DNA from 2 places in the Micromonospora schwarzwaldensis genome. Region 1 is predicted to be linked to the other one. Evidence: riboswitches for the same ligand, from Rfam matches in the RefSeq annotation. Region 1 holds a riboswitch; the other holds the start of a gene.
The links. Region 1 has a riboswitch for cyclic di-AMP ahead of VKK44_RS05360 (coiled-coil domain-containing protein). Riboswitches for the same ligand answer to the same signal wherever they lie in the genome.

Region 1 (6,988 bases):
TGAACGCCGCCGTGGCCGGGGTGCTGCGTCGGGTGCTGGCCGGCATCGCGGTCCCGGGCCCGGCCGCGGCCTGACGGACGGTCCCGGCACCGGTCCGGGCCGGCGCGGAGGCAGGCCCCGACGTGCGGCTTGCCGGCGGCCCGTACCCTCATTCAGCCCGTCGTGCCGTCCGACCACAGGAGCACCGCGTTGACCGACCAGACCACGCTGGACCGGGAGATCGCCGCCGAGCAGCGGCATCTCGACCGGGTGTACGCCCGGCTGGCCGAACTGCGCCGGTCCGCGGCCGACGCCGAGCGGGAGGGGTACCGGCTGGCGCGCGTCGGCACGTTCGGCGCGCTGGTCGAGCGGGACGCGATGGTCTTCCACGCCGCGCAGCGCCGGCACGTGCTGGACGCCGAGCACGAGGGGCTGGTCTTCGGGCGGCTGGACCTGCGTACCGGGCAGGTGCTGCACGTGGGCCGGCTCGGGGTGCGCGCCGACGACGCGGAGACGCTGGTGGTGGACTGGCGGGCCCCCGCCGCCGCCGCGTTCTACCAGGCCACGCCCGCCGACCCGCGCGGTGTGGTGCGCCGGCGCACGATCCAGTCCGCCGCCGAGAGGGTCACCCGGATCGAGGACGACCTGCTGGACCCGGAGGCCGCTCCGGCGGACATGGCGGTGGTCGGCGACGGCGCGCTGCTGGCCACGTTGTCCCGGGCCACCGGTCGCGGGATGCGGGACATCGTCGCCACCATCCAGCGGGAGCAGGACGAGGCGATCCGCTCCCCGGGCAGCGGCGTGACGATCGTCTCCGGCGGCCCGGGCACCGGCAAGACGGCGGTGGCGCTGCACCGGGCCGCGTACCTGCTCTATTCCGACCGGGCCCGGTACGCCGGCGGCGGCATCCTGGTGGTCGGCCCGTCCGGCGTGTTCGTCGAGTACATCGCGTCGGTGCTGCCCTCGCTCGGTGAGGAGACCGCCACGCTGCACTCGCTCGGCTCGCTGTTCCCGGGCCTGTCGGCGACCCGGACCGACCCGCCGCAGGTGGCGGCCGTGAAGGGTTCGCTGCGGATGCGCCGGGTGCTGGAGCGCGCGGCCCGGGACGCGGTGCCGGACTCCCCGGCCGAGCTGCGCCTGCTCTACCGCGGCGAACTGCTGCGGCTGGACCGGCCGGCGCTGGACGCGGTGCGGGACCGCACGTTGACCCGGGGCGCGCGCCGCAACGAGGTGCGCCGGGCCGCGTTCGACGCCGTGCTCGCCGCGCTCTACGGGCAGGCTAGGACGCTGCGGGTGGGTCGGCTGCCGGAGCAGCCCGCGTTCGAGGACGAGATCATCGAGCGACCGGAGTTCCGCGAGTTCCTCAAGGCCTGGTGGCCCCGGCTGCACCCGCGTCACGTGCTGGGTTGGCTGGCCCGGCCCGAGCGGCTGCGCCGGTACGCCGGCGGGGTCCTCTCCGCGACCGAGATCCGGCTGCTCACCGACGCGTACCGGACGCTGGACACCGACGGGTTGACCGTCGCCGACATCGCGCTGCTGGACGAGCTGGACGCGCTGCTCGGCAAGCCGGTGCGGCGGGCCCGACCGAAGCGGGACCCGTACCAGTTGGCCGGCGGCGTGCGCGAGCTGAGCACGTACGCCGATCGGCAGCGCGCGGCCCGGGCCGCCGCCCGGGAGCGCCCGGTGGACTACCGCGACTTCGCCCACGTGGTGGTGGACGAGTCGCAGGACGTCTCGCCGATGCAGTGGCGGATGGTCGGGCGGCGCGGCCGGCTGGCGTCCTGGACGGTGGTCGGCGATCCGGCGCAGACCGCCTGGACCGGCGATCCGCAGGAGTTGGACCGGGCCCGTGACCAGGCGCTGGGGCGGCGGCCCCGGCGTCGCTTCGAGCTGACCACCAACTACCGCAACTCGGCGGAGATCTTCGCGGTGGCGGCGGCGGAGATCCGTCGGCGGTATCCGCATCTGGCGCTGCCGCAGGCGGTGCGCTCCACCGGTGTGCCGCCGGTGGAGCGCACCGTGGCCGCGGCCGAGCTGCCGGCGGCCACGGTCGAGGCGGCCCGGGTGCTGCTGGCCGAGGTCGAGGGCACGGTCGGCGTGATCACGCCGGTGCCGCGCCGGGACGAGGTGGCCGGTTGGCTGGGCGGGCTCGGCGACGGCCGGCTCCAGGTGGTCACCAGCCTCCAGGCCAAGGGCATGGAGTACGACGGCGTGGTGCTGGTCGCCCCGAGCGAGATCCGGGCCGACCCCGGTTCCGGGGTCCGCACGCTCTACGTCGCGCTGTCCCGGGCCACCCAGCGCCTGACCACGCTCGATCCGGTGGCGTGACGTCCCAGTCACTTGCACACATAGCGATGTGAGCATAGATTGGGCCCGTCCGGGGAACGGGACGGGAGGGTGGGTGCGTGGGCGCAGGTCATGACCACAGCGCTGCGGTGGCCAACGCGGCGCACCGGCACTCCGGTCGGCTCTGGGCGGCGTTCGCGCTGCTCGCCGTGCTGATGGTGGTCGAGGCGGTGGCCGCTGTCACGACCGGCTCGCTCGCGCTGCTCTCCGACGCCGGCCACATGTTCACCGACGTGCTCGGCATCGGCATGGCGCTCGCGGCGATCACCGCCACCCGACGCGCCCGGACCGACCCGCAACGCACGTTCGGGCTCTACCGGCTGGAGGTGCTCGCCGCACTGGCCAACGCGGTGCTGCTCGGCGCCGTCGCGGTCTACGTCCTGATCGAGGCGGTACGCCGGTTCGGTGAGCCGCCGGAGGTGCTCGCCGGACCGATGCTGGTGGTGGCCGTGCTCGGCCTGCTCGCCAACATCGCCGCGTTCGCGCTGCTGCGCTCCGGCGCCCAGGAGAGCATCAACCTGCGCGGCGCGTACCTGGAGGTGCTCGGCGACCTGCTCGGCTCGCTCGGGGTGATCGGCGCCGCGCTGGTCATCGCGGTCACCGACTGGTGGTGGGCCGACCCGCTGGTCGCGGTGGCGATCGGCCTGTTCATCCTGCCGCGCACCTGGCGGCTCGGCCGGGCCGCGGTGCGCATCCTGGTGCAGGCCGCGCCGGAACACCTTCAGGTGACCGCCGTGCACGACCGGCTGACCGCCGTGCCCGGCGTGGCGGAGGTGCACGACCTGCACGTCTGGACGCTCACCTCCGGGATGGACGTGGCCTCGGCGCACCTGACCACCGATCCGGGCGCGGAGGTCGCCACCGTGCTGGCCGCCGCCCGGGCCGCGCTGCACGAGGACTTCTCGATCGATCACGCCACGTTGCAGATCGAACCCGGAGCGTCCGCCGGTGCCTGTGGCCCAACCGGCTGGTAGTTAGGACAGACTTAAATTCGAGTGGCTATTGTTGACTTATGCCGGTTTTGCCCGGTATTCGGTTCCGGGTGGCGGAGCCGGCTCCGGGCAACGCCGGTAGGCTCGGTCGCGGCCGACCCGCAGGCGTCATCCGGCGCCGACGGAGCGGCCGTCGCCTAATCGCCCGCGGGGCGAGCCGGGGAACCACGTACGTGGGGTGCATCCGCGTCAGCGGTAGGGATCTTCCGTCCCGAACCCGTCAGCTAACCCGGTCGGCGGTTGACGGAAGGACACGTGAATGCCCCCAGTGGCACCTGAACGACGAACGGCCGCCCGGATGGCGGCCCTGCTCGTCGCGATGCTGAGCCTCGGCCTCGCGACGGTGCCGGTCTCCCCCGCCTCGGCGGCGCCCCCGACCAGCCCGCTCGCCGCCGCGCCCGGCGACGACGACGAGGGCGGCACGCCGGCGCTGCGCGCCAAACTCGACGCCGCCAGCAAGGGCTGGCTGGAGGCCAAGGCCGCACTGAGCCGGTCGGTGACCCGGCAGAAGCAGCTCAACGAACGACTCGTGACGATCGACGCGGAGCTGACCGAACGCGACGCCAAGGTCGGTGAGATCGCCGAGGTGGCGTACCGCACCGGCCGGATGGGCACCGCCGCGGCGCTGCTCGGCAGCACCAGCCCGGAAGGCTTCATGGACCGGGCCGCCGCCCTGGAGACGGTCGCCGCGCACGAGGACCGGACGCTGCGCGAGCTGATCGCCACTCGCGACGAGGCGATCCGCACCCGTACCGCGCTCGACGGCGAGGTCCGCGAGCAGCGCAAACAGGTCGCGGTGATGGCCAAGCGCAAGGAGCAGGCCGAGCAGGCGCTGGAGGAGGCCAACAACCGGCCGTCCGCCAGCAGCGGCGGCGGCAGCAGCGGCAGCGGCATCCGGGGCACCTCCACGGCGAACGCGAAGCCGGCCAAGCGCAACTCCGACGGCTCCTGGCCGGCGGAGTCGTGCAGCGTCGACGACCCGACGCCGGCCAGCGGCTGCATCACCCCGCGTACGCTGCACGCGCTGCAACAGGCCAAGGCCGCCGGTTTCACCCGGTACGTCTCCTGCCACCGGCCCAGCGGCTCCGGCGAGCACCCGAAGGGCCGGGCCTGCGACTTCGCGGCCCAGAAGAGCGGCTTCGGCGGCGTGGCCAGCGGCGGCGACCGGACGTACGGCAACAACCTGGCCGCGTACTTCGTGCGCAACGCCGACCCGCTCGCCGTGCTCTACGTGATCTGGTTCAAGCAGATCTGGCTGCCCAGCAGCGGTTGGAAGTCGTACAGCGGGGGCAACGGCGACCCGTCCAGCGACCACACCAACCACGTGCACCTGTCGGTGTACTGACGGCACGGCGGCACCCGGCCCACGCCGGGTGCCGCCACGCCACGCGAGCCGGAGGGGACACCGCCCGGTCAGGCCGGCCGAGCCTCCAGGGTCGCGCCGAGGCGCGCGGCGAGGCCCAGGTGGGCGGCCCGTGCCTGGCGGAACGCGTAACCGAACAGCGGCGCCGGCGCGGTGAGGGTGATCTCCACGTCGATCCGCACCACGCCGTCGGGCTCGTCACGCAGCCGGGTGTGGTTGCGGACCGTGGTCGCCGGCTGCTGCCGGGCGACGGTGACCACCTCGTCCTCGGTGGCGATCAACACGTCCGCCTGGTAGGTGACCGGGAAGTGCAGCGGACCGAGCTCCAGACGGTCGGTGATCGCGAAGCTGGCCAGCGCGCCCGACCGGGGCGGCAACTGCCGGACCCGCACGATCAACGGATGCAGCTCGCCCTGCCGGCTCAGGTCGCCGAGCAGGGCCACCGCGTCCGCCCGGCTGCACCGGGCCTGCACGGTGTAGCTGAAGCTGTCGCTGCTCTGCAACCCGTCCCCCTCGCCGTCGTGGGTCCGGACGATCGTCCCGTACCGGGGCCGACCTGGCAACGGGTCGAAGGTCCCCGGTCGGCGGTGGCCGGGAGCAGGGTTCGGTGACGCCGGGTGACGCTCAGGCGCCGGGGAGCACCTCGGGCGCGTCGTCGGCGAACCAGGGCTCCGGCGCGCCGAAGAGACCGAGCAGGCCGGTCACCCAGAGCTGCCGGTGCACGAACCGGCTCGGCTCGGTGACCACGAGCTTGACGCCGCTGACCTCGCAGGTCTGGAAGCCGGCGACCATGGCGCTGATGCCGACCGAGTCGATGAACGTGACGAGCCGCATGTTGAGCTCGATGCGGGCGGGACGGGCCTTCGCGAGCACCTCGGCGATCGCTTCCCGCACCTCGTACGCGGTGTCGACGTCGATCTCCCCACGGGGCGCGATCTGGACGACACCACCCGGACGCACCGACTTCACGATCGACAGGCTCACGCGAGCACCTCCACTCGCCCCAACGGGCGCCTCATCAGTACGCGGGCCGCGACCGAGAGTATTCCTCCAACGGCCCCGGTCGCCACCCCCCGGGATGAGCAATTCGCGGACTGGGCACACCTGGGCGAGCCCAATCCGAACCTCCGGGTTCCGATTTCCCCTCGACGCGGACCAGCGACCGGCCGAACGACCGGACCGGGTCGGCCGATCCGCCGACCCAGGGTAGCGGGCCCGCGCACCCCGCAGGGGCACCCGGCCCCCGGCGCGTACAGGTGATTCGGCCCACCCCGTCCCTTTCCCCGCGCCCGCCGCACCGACGGCGCCCGTCGTCATTCGCGCGGCGGGCGGAGCGGGAGGGGGTTTGGCGCGGGAGCGGGCCGGGCACTGCCCACGGGGAGTGAACCGTGACGCGCCGGATGACCACCGGAGTCCGACCTGGCCGCCGGGCTTCGGCACCCGAGGAGGTAGAACGATGTTCGGATCCAGTCTGTTGGACCGCCGCAGCAAGCCCGAGCGGGTCGCGGACCAGGCGTGGCAGCACCTGCTCTCCGCGGTCGGATCCGCCGGTGACAGCGTGCGGGACGCCACCCGCGTCGCCCGCCGCAACTCCTCCGGCCTGGCCGACGACGCCACCGACCTGGTCGGCTCCGCCGCCGACGAGGCACGCCGCCGGGCCGGCCTCGCCTTCGACGCGCTCGCCGGCCGGCGGCCCGCGCTGCCGTGGACGCTGCTGATCGCGGCGGCCCTGGCGGGCGCGGCCATCGGTTGGGCCGCCGGCACCGCCGCCCGCGCCGCCGGCAGCCGGGAGCGCGGCGGCGACGAGATCGAATTCGTCGACGTCGACCGGCCGAACTCCCCCGCCGGCCTGGACGGCTGACCGCACCCCCGCACACGACGAACGGTGGCCGCCCCGACGAGGGGACGGCCACCGTTGCGTCAGCGGGCTTCGGTGCTCATGAGGTTGACGGGCGAAAGAGCGCTTTCCAGTCCGGTCAACCTCATGGTCGTCTGGTAGTGCCGCCCGCGGAACCGGTCAGCGCGCGGTGCAGGCGACGGTCGGGGTGCGGTTGCCGCCGGTGGCGGTACCGGTGAAGCCGACAGTGGTCGACGCGCCGACGCCGAGGTTGCCGTTCCAGCCGGCGTCGGTGACCGTGACGGCCGAGCCGGTCTGGGTGTACGTCCCGCTCCAGAGCTGGGCGATCCGCTGCCCGTCGGGGAAGGTCCAGGTCAGCGTCCAGCCGGCGATCGGCGTGGTGCCGGAGTTGCGGACCGTCACCTCGCCCTGGAAGCCGCCCGGCCAGGAGTTCGTCACCGCGTACGTGGC
Region 2 (6,988 bases), 3.3 Mb from region 1:
GGGGCCGCCCCCGCCCCGGGGGCGCAGCAGCAGCGGGCGGGGCGAGCCGAACGAGACGATCGCCACCATGGTGTCGGTGTGCGCGGAGCGGCCCTTGGTGTCGCCGTGCCAGGCGACGCTGTCCCGGCCGTCGCGGTAGAGGCACAGGCCGGCGGTGACGAACGGCTCGCCCAACTCGGGCGCGTAGTGCCGGGTGAGGGCGTCGCGGGCGGCGGCGAGCACCGGGTGCGGCAGCGGTCGGCCGCCGGCGTACCAGCACAGCAGGCGCGGCACGTCGACGGTGGTGTCGTACATGGCGCGACGCTCGGCCCGCCACGGCACGTCGTGCCGGAGCGTGTCGAGCACCGCGTCGGAGCCCCGCACCCAGCCGGGCAGGTGGTCGACCCACGCGCCCCGGCTCAGCTCGTGCCGACGCACCTGGCCCGCGAGCGGACCCAGGGTCGGGCCGTGCTCGGCCAGGTCGAGCATCGAGGGCTGGTACGCGACGTCGGACACGCAGGCGATCGTACCCCGGGCGATCGAACAGGCGTACGACGGATCAACGTCGCAGCAGACGGCGGACCGGGTCCGGGACGGCCTGCTTGATCCGCTCGCGCAGCCCCTGCGCGCGCAGCGTGCGCACGGTGTCGGCGAGCCGGCGGTTCTCGTCACTGAGCCGCTGGATGCGGGTCAGCAGCTCGGCCGGCGGGGTGGCGGCGGCCGGTCGCACGGCCGGCGGGAACTCCGTCTCCGCGACCCGCCTGTCGAACGCCGCGGCGCTGTCGCCGTCGGCGAACGAGGTGCCGAGGTCGTGCTTGGCCAGGAACGCGGTGATGGTGTCGAAGCGGGCCTTGTGGCCCCCGGTCAGCGAGGTGTAGTCGGCCTCCGCGTAGAGGTCGGCGGCGTCGACGTCGGCCGGCACGTCCCGCATGATCCGGTGCGGGATGCCGAAGTAGCGGGCCAGCTCCAGGGTGCGCGAGTCGTGCGCGAAGAGGTAGCCGGGGGTGCCGGCGATCAGCGCCGTGATGGTGCCGTGGATCCGGGTGCCGAAGTTGAAGTCGAAGCCGGACAGGTGCGACATCCAGGTCCACGGGTCGACGAACATCCGCACCTTGTCCTCGACGAAGAGCGGGTGCGAGGTGTGCAGCGGCATCTCGCTGCTCTTGCCCCGGTGCTCGGGCGCGTCGCCGTAGAGCAGCGTGCCGAGCGTGCGCAGGTCCTGCGGCACGTAGCACAGGTTCGGGTAGCGCTCCCGGTGGCGGCGGACGACCGGGGCCATCGAGGAGACGTAGGGGGAGATGGTCAGCGCGATCCGGTCGTCGGTGGTCAGCTCCGGCCGGGTCTTCTCCAGCGTGAACGTGTCCCCGTGCAGGAACATCGACGGGCAGCCGATCTGCTCCACCGCGGAGAAGCCGAGCGTACGCAGGTAGCTCTCGGTGATCTCGCCGCGCACCCCGATGCTGTGCGAGCGGTCGAGCACCGCCCGGCAGAACGCGCTCACCGGCTCGTCGATCTGGCGCAGGTACTCCCGGTCGCCGTCGACGTTCGTCTGCACGCCGACGCCGAGGACCACCACCGGGATCTTCAGCCGCTCGATCAGCCGGGTCATCGGTTCGAGGCGGTTGATGAAGCTGCGCCGGAACGCGTTGGCCAACGGTACGACGAAGACGTCGTACCGTTCGTTGATCTCGTCGGCGTCGCGCGGGTCGGCGAGCTTCCGGGTCGACGTGACCTCCGCCGTGGAGGTGGCCAGCAGCTTGTGTGCGGCGTGGCTGAAGACCAGGTTGCCGGTGTTGTCGCTGATCCAGTTGCCGGCGAAGGTCTCCTCGGGCGTCAGGACGTCGAACGGGCCCTTGCGGGCGCGGAGGAGGATCCGCTGGTGCATCCGGTTGCTCACCTTCCGTACGGGTCCGGCGGGCCCGGTGGGGCCCCGCCGGGCAGGAACGGAAATCCTATCCGCCGTCCGCGGGCACCGGCCCGGACGTCGCCGTGCCGGAACCCGCGCCCTGCGACCCGGTAAGGTGCCCGGGATGACCAGTGCCCCGACCACCACCCGTGCTCCGCGTCTGCCGTCGCTGACCGGGCTGCGGTGGATCGGGGCCCTGTTGGTCTTCGGCTTCCACGCGGGCACCATGCAGATCATCGCGGAGCCGCAGTGGAAGACGGTGATGGGCAAGGTCTTCAGCCTGGGGCTCTCCGGCGTCGAGTTCTTCTTCATCCTGAGTGGATTCGTGCTGGTCTGGTCGTACCGGGGTGGCGAGTCGGGGTGGACGTTCCTGCGCCGCCGGGCGGCCAAGATCTACCCGAACCACGTGGTGACGTTCCTGGCGGCGCTGGCCGTGGCGGCCTGGTTCGCCGACCCGGTCCTGCCCTGGGCGGCGATCGGCAACCTCTTCCTGGTCCAGGCGTGGATCCCGGTCAACGGCTACTTCTACAGCATCAACAACGTGAGCTGGTCGCTCTCCTGCGAGCTGGCCTTCTACCTGTGCCTGCCGCTGGTGGTGCCGTGGCTGCGCCGGGCGCGTACCGGCGTGCTCCGGGCCGCGCTGGTCGCCGCGCCGCTGCTCATCCTGGCGCTCTGGCCCGGCCAGCACCTGGTGCCCGAGGAGCAGCGCTGGTGGTTCACCCAGATCTTCCCGGTCACCCGCTCGATCGAGTTCTGGATGGGGGCGGCGGCGGCCGAGCTGATGCGCCGTGACCGCTGGCGCGGCCCCGGGCTGACCTCGGCCAGCCTGATCTTCGTCGCCACCTGGGTGGTCGCCGCGCTGTGGATCCGGGCGGAGTTCTGGGCGGCGCTGCTCGCCGTCGCGTACCTGGTGGTCATCGCCGCGGCGGCGGACGCCGACGTGCGGGGCCGGCGGACCCCGTGGCGGTCCCGGCCGATGGTCTGGCTCGGTGAGGTCTCGTTCGCGTTCTACCTGGTCCACGTGCTGGTCATGATGACCGTGCTGCGGCTCACCGGCCACTGGGGGACCGGGCTGCGCGGGTGGCGGGGCCCGCTCGCGGTGCTCGGCTTCCTGCTGCTCACCCTGGCGCTCGCGGCGGCGCTGCACCGCTGGGTGGAGGAGCCGATGATGCGCCGCCTCGGCCCGTCGCGCCGAGCCCGTCGCGGCCCGGCCGCCGCTGCGCCGGCACCCGGCGTGCCCGCACCGCGTTCGGCCGCCGACGACACCGGCGCGGCGTCCGCCGGGGAGCCGGACCGTTCGATCGAGTACGCCGGGCGGCGCCGGCCGGACTGAGCGGTCCACCCTGGTCAGCGGCGTCGCGACACGCCGGGCGACGATGCGCTGTGCCCGGATCGGCGGTAATTTGTAGCCGTGGCTCCGATCGCGCTCACCTGTCCCGTGTGGTGGGTGGCGCGCTGGGCCGCACGGATGCTGGCCAGCCTGGCCGTGGTCGTCGCCTGTTCGCTGGGGGCCGCCACGCTGCCGACCGGCGTGTCCCCGATCGCACCGGCGGTGGCCGGCCCGGTCGCCGGTCCGTCGTGCGGCCCGCCACCGGCTGGCCACACCGTCGTCGACCGGCGGGCCGACGCGATTGCCGGCGCCTCCATCGTCGGTCGGCCCGGCGACGCCGTCGTCGAGCGGCGCAGCAGCACCGTCACCGAGCGACAGGGCGTCCCCGCCGTCGATCGGCAGGGCAGCCGCGTCGACGTTCCCGAGCCGCAGCCGGCGGGCGGGGCCGTGCCCCCGACCGGGCGGCACCCGTTCCCGGCCGGCCAGCCGCCGGCACCGGCCGGTCCGCGGGCCCCGCCCGCGCGCTGACCCGCCACGGGCCCCGGCCCGTGACCGCGCCCACCGAACCTCACCCCGCACCCGCCCTCGGCGGCCCGGCGGCGCCCGGACTCCGGCCGCGCCCCGCCCCGACCGGCCGTGCGGAGTTCCCCGCCACTGTCTCCCGTGAGGTGCCGACCATGTCGCAGACCGTTCTTCTCCACTTCCTCACCGCCGTCCCCGAGGCCGCCGCCATCTGGTCGGCCCTGACCGTGCTCGCCCTCGTCCTGCTCGCCGTGCTGGTCGCGCGCCCGGAACGCGACGGCGCGGTGGACCCGGCACCCGAACCGGTCGACGTGGAGGCGCTCCACCGCGCCGACCTGACCCGGTACGCCGACGAGGTGGCGGTGGCCGCCGCCGGGGCCGCGCAGACCGCCCGCCGTCGCCGCGAGCAGTGGCTGGCCGCCCAGAGCGAGGCGGACCGGGCCTGGACCGCCTACGACGAGTCGGACGCCGCCGCCCGCCGCCTGGCCGCCGCCGGCGCGCTGCCCGCCCCGCACACGCCCCGCACCCCCGCCGAGTACGCGGCGCGCGAGCGTTGGCTGCACCGCACCGCCATGGCGGCGCACTGGCGAGGCGAGCTGACCGCCCGCCAACTCGCCGACGTGCTGGCCCGCCGCAACGGGTGGGACCCACGCCGGCACCCGGCCGAGCAGGAGATCGTGCTGGCCCGGACCATCCGCGACGGGCGGCGGGCCGGCTGGGAGGCAGCCGCCGAACGGGAGCGCCTGGCCTGGCGGGACGCCGAACTCGCCGCCGAGGCGGCCCGGACGCTCGCCGCCGAGGCGTACGCGGCCACCACGGCGCTGCGGCCGGCACCCGCGTCCCGCGTCTCGCCGGCGACCCGCCTCCCGGCCCCGGCAGCCGTACCGGGGACCCGGTGGCGTCCGGCCCGCGTCGGCTGACCGGCACGCACCGGCGCCCACGACGGGACGTCGACCGAATCGTTATCCGGAAGCGGTGACGCCGGTCACCGGTGCCGCCCACCGGTGAGCGTCCGGATCGATGGCCCCTGCTGCGCCCGCTGCCCGTTTCTCCACCCGCCGGATGTCCGCTTCCTGCCGGACGGGCGCCGACGCGACCGCTTGTCCCATAGGGGGAAGTCGGTGACCGACTGTTCCGAATCCGTAGTCGCCCACGACGTTTGCGCAGGTGAGAGCGCTTGGCAGGGCGTGTACCCACCGGTAGTGTCGGCGCGGTCCGGTGCGGTTCCCGATCGCAGATGGCGACGCCGCGCCGACCCGCCTAATCGTGCAATACGAACCGGGGACCCATCGCACCATCGGGGTGAATCCGCGAGCCACGGCCCGCGGTAGGGCGTACTTCCCGCCCGAATCCGTCAGCTAACCCGGTCGGCGGACACGGAAGGAGTTCCATCCTCGTGCCCACCACCCCCCGAACGTCCCCCCGCCTCCACGGCATCGGGGTGCCGGCGCTCGCCTGACGCGACGCCGCTTTCCGACCCCTGTCCGCCCGGCAACCCGGGCGACGTCCCGTGGCCGTTCCGCCCGCCAGCGCATGTGGGTTCCTCCATGTGCGGGGCCGGTGCGTGCCGCCCACCCCCGTGGAGGAAACCCGTGAAGCACCACCTGAAGCGCCACCTGCGTCGCCTCGCGACCCAGCGCCCGTACCAGATCATCGCCGGTTCGGCCGCGGCCCTCGTGCTGGCCGGCGGCACCGGCGCCGCGCTGACCGCCAACGACGACGCGCCGACCCGGCAGGAGAACACCGCCACGGTGGCGGAACTCGGCTCCCGCCTGGGCGACACCGCCAGCCGCAGTGAGGCACGGATCGCCGCCCCGTCGCCGAGCGCGTCACCCAGCGCCTCGCCCAGCCGCTCGCCCAGCGCGTCGCCCACGGCGTCGCCGTCGGCGAAGGTCGCCGACCCGGACACCACCCGCACGGCCAAGCCGAAGCCGCCGTCGAGCAGGGTGCTCGACTACGACTACCAGGCGCAGACCACCTACTACTACTGCGGCCCGGCCGCGGTGCGGAACGCGCTCAGCGCCACCGGCATCGAGCGCAGCCAGGACACGCTCGCCGTCGCGCTCGGCACCACCGAGATGGGCACCAACTCGGCCGAGGACACCACCCGGGTGCTCAACCAGCAGGTCAAGGGCGACCCGTACCGGACCCGCATGATCCCGGGCACGGCCACCGGGGCCCAGATCGACCGGCTCCAGGCCGACGTGGTCAACGCGGTCAGCAACGGCCGGGCCGTGGTCTCGAACGTCGTCGGGGACGCCACCGACACCGACGGCGGCTGGCACTCGTTCCCGGGCGGCCACTACATCGCCGTGGTCGGCTACAAGAACGACGGCCGGACCGTACGGATCGCCGACTCGGCCGACCCGTCGCTGCCGGCGTACTGGATCAGCACCATCGACCTGGCGAACTGGATGGCCACGCGCGGCTACTCCGCCTGACCCGTTTCCGGTACGCGCTGAAGGCCGGCACCCGCTGGGGGTGCCGGCCTTCATGCCGTCTTAGCTGTTCCAGTGCTTGGCGACCAGGTCGGTGGCCTGCTTCTCCCACTGGGCGTACGCGTCCGGGTAGGCCGACACCTGCACCGTCTGGGCGGCCTTGGTCACCGGCATGTCCTGCCAGCCGTCGACCTGCTTCAACCCCTTCAGGAACGCGAGGGTCGAGTACTCCGGGTCGGTGATCTGCTCCGGCGTGCCCCAACCCGAGGAGGGGCGCTGCTGGAACAGACCCAGCGAGTCGTGGTCGTTGCGGTCGCCGAGGTGGCCCAGGTTCTCCAGCTTCGACTCCTGCAACGCCGTCGCGATCGAGACCACCGCCGCCCGCTCCGGCAGGCCGGCCTTCTTCGTCGCGGCGATGATCGCCTTGACGTTGGCGGTCTGCTCGTCGTTGAGGGTGATCGTGGACTGCTCACCCTGCACACTCGCGACCGCGATCGGCTTGCTGGCGGTGGCGGCGTGCGCGGACTCGACGTGACCGGCGATCGGACCGGCGAACACACCACCGGTGAAAGCCAGACCAGCAATACCCAGCACACTCTTACGCAGCATCGTGTTCATGGGGAGGGCTCCATTCGGGGGTCAACGCACCGGGGGGTGCGGGCACCGTCAGGCGCACAAGAAGAAGCTCGGGGGATCCGGCTGCTCGCGGGGCGGGGGCCTCGTCGCGGCGCCGGAACTGTGTGTAACGACCGGGGGTCCACCGTCATTCCCGGGCGGGGGGCGGCGCGGGGGCGCTTGCCTTCCTCGGCCGTG

Region 2: another riboswitch for cyclic di-AMP. It lies ahead of VKK44_RS18625 (C39 family peptidase); the one in region 1 lies ahead of VKK44_RS05360 (coiled-coil domain-containing protein).

The regions. Positions count from the first base shown of each region.
Region 1 covers NZ_CP154796.1:1,099,405-1,106,392, reverse strand. The annotation lists gene VKK44_RS05375 (alpha/beta fold hydrolase) at 1-74, shown strand, start outside; gene VKK44_RS05370 (HelD family protein) at 190-2,307, shown strand; gene VKK44_RS05365 (cation diffusion facilitator family transporter) at 2,385-3,299, shown strand; cyclic di-AMP (ydaO/yuaA leader) riboswitch at 3,442-3,571, shown strand; gene VKK44_RS05360 (coiled-coil domain-containing protein) at 3,577-4,662, shown strand; gene VKK44_RS05355 (SRPBCC family protein) at 4,731-5,243, opposite strand; gene VKK44_RS05350 (STAS domain-containing protein) at 5,305-5,664, opposite strand; gene VKK44_RS05345 (hypothetical protein) at 6,137-6,541, shown strand; gene VKK44_RS05340 (cellulose binding domain-containing protein) at 6,698-6,988, opposite strand, start outside.
Region 2 covers NZ_CP154796.1:4,392,380-4,399,367, reverse strand. The annotation lists gene VKK44_RS18650 (alpha-ketoglutarate-dependent dioxygenase AlkB) at 1-495, opposite strand, end outside; gene VKK44_RS18645 (polysaccharide pyruvyl transferase family protein) at 539-1,864, opposite strand; gene VKK44_RS18640 (acyltransferase family protein) at 2,010-3,218, shown strand; gene VKK44_RS18635 (hypothetical protein) at 3,297-3,743, shown strand; gene VKK44_RS18630 (hypothetical protein) at 3,893-4,657, shown strand; cyclic di-AMP (ydaO/yuaA leader) riboswitch at 4,985-5,125, shown strand; gene VKK44_RS18625 (C39 family peptidase) at 5,285-6,178, shown strand; gene VKK44_RS18620 (hypothetical protein) at 6,239-6,793, opposite strand.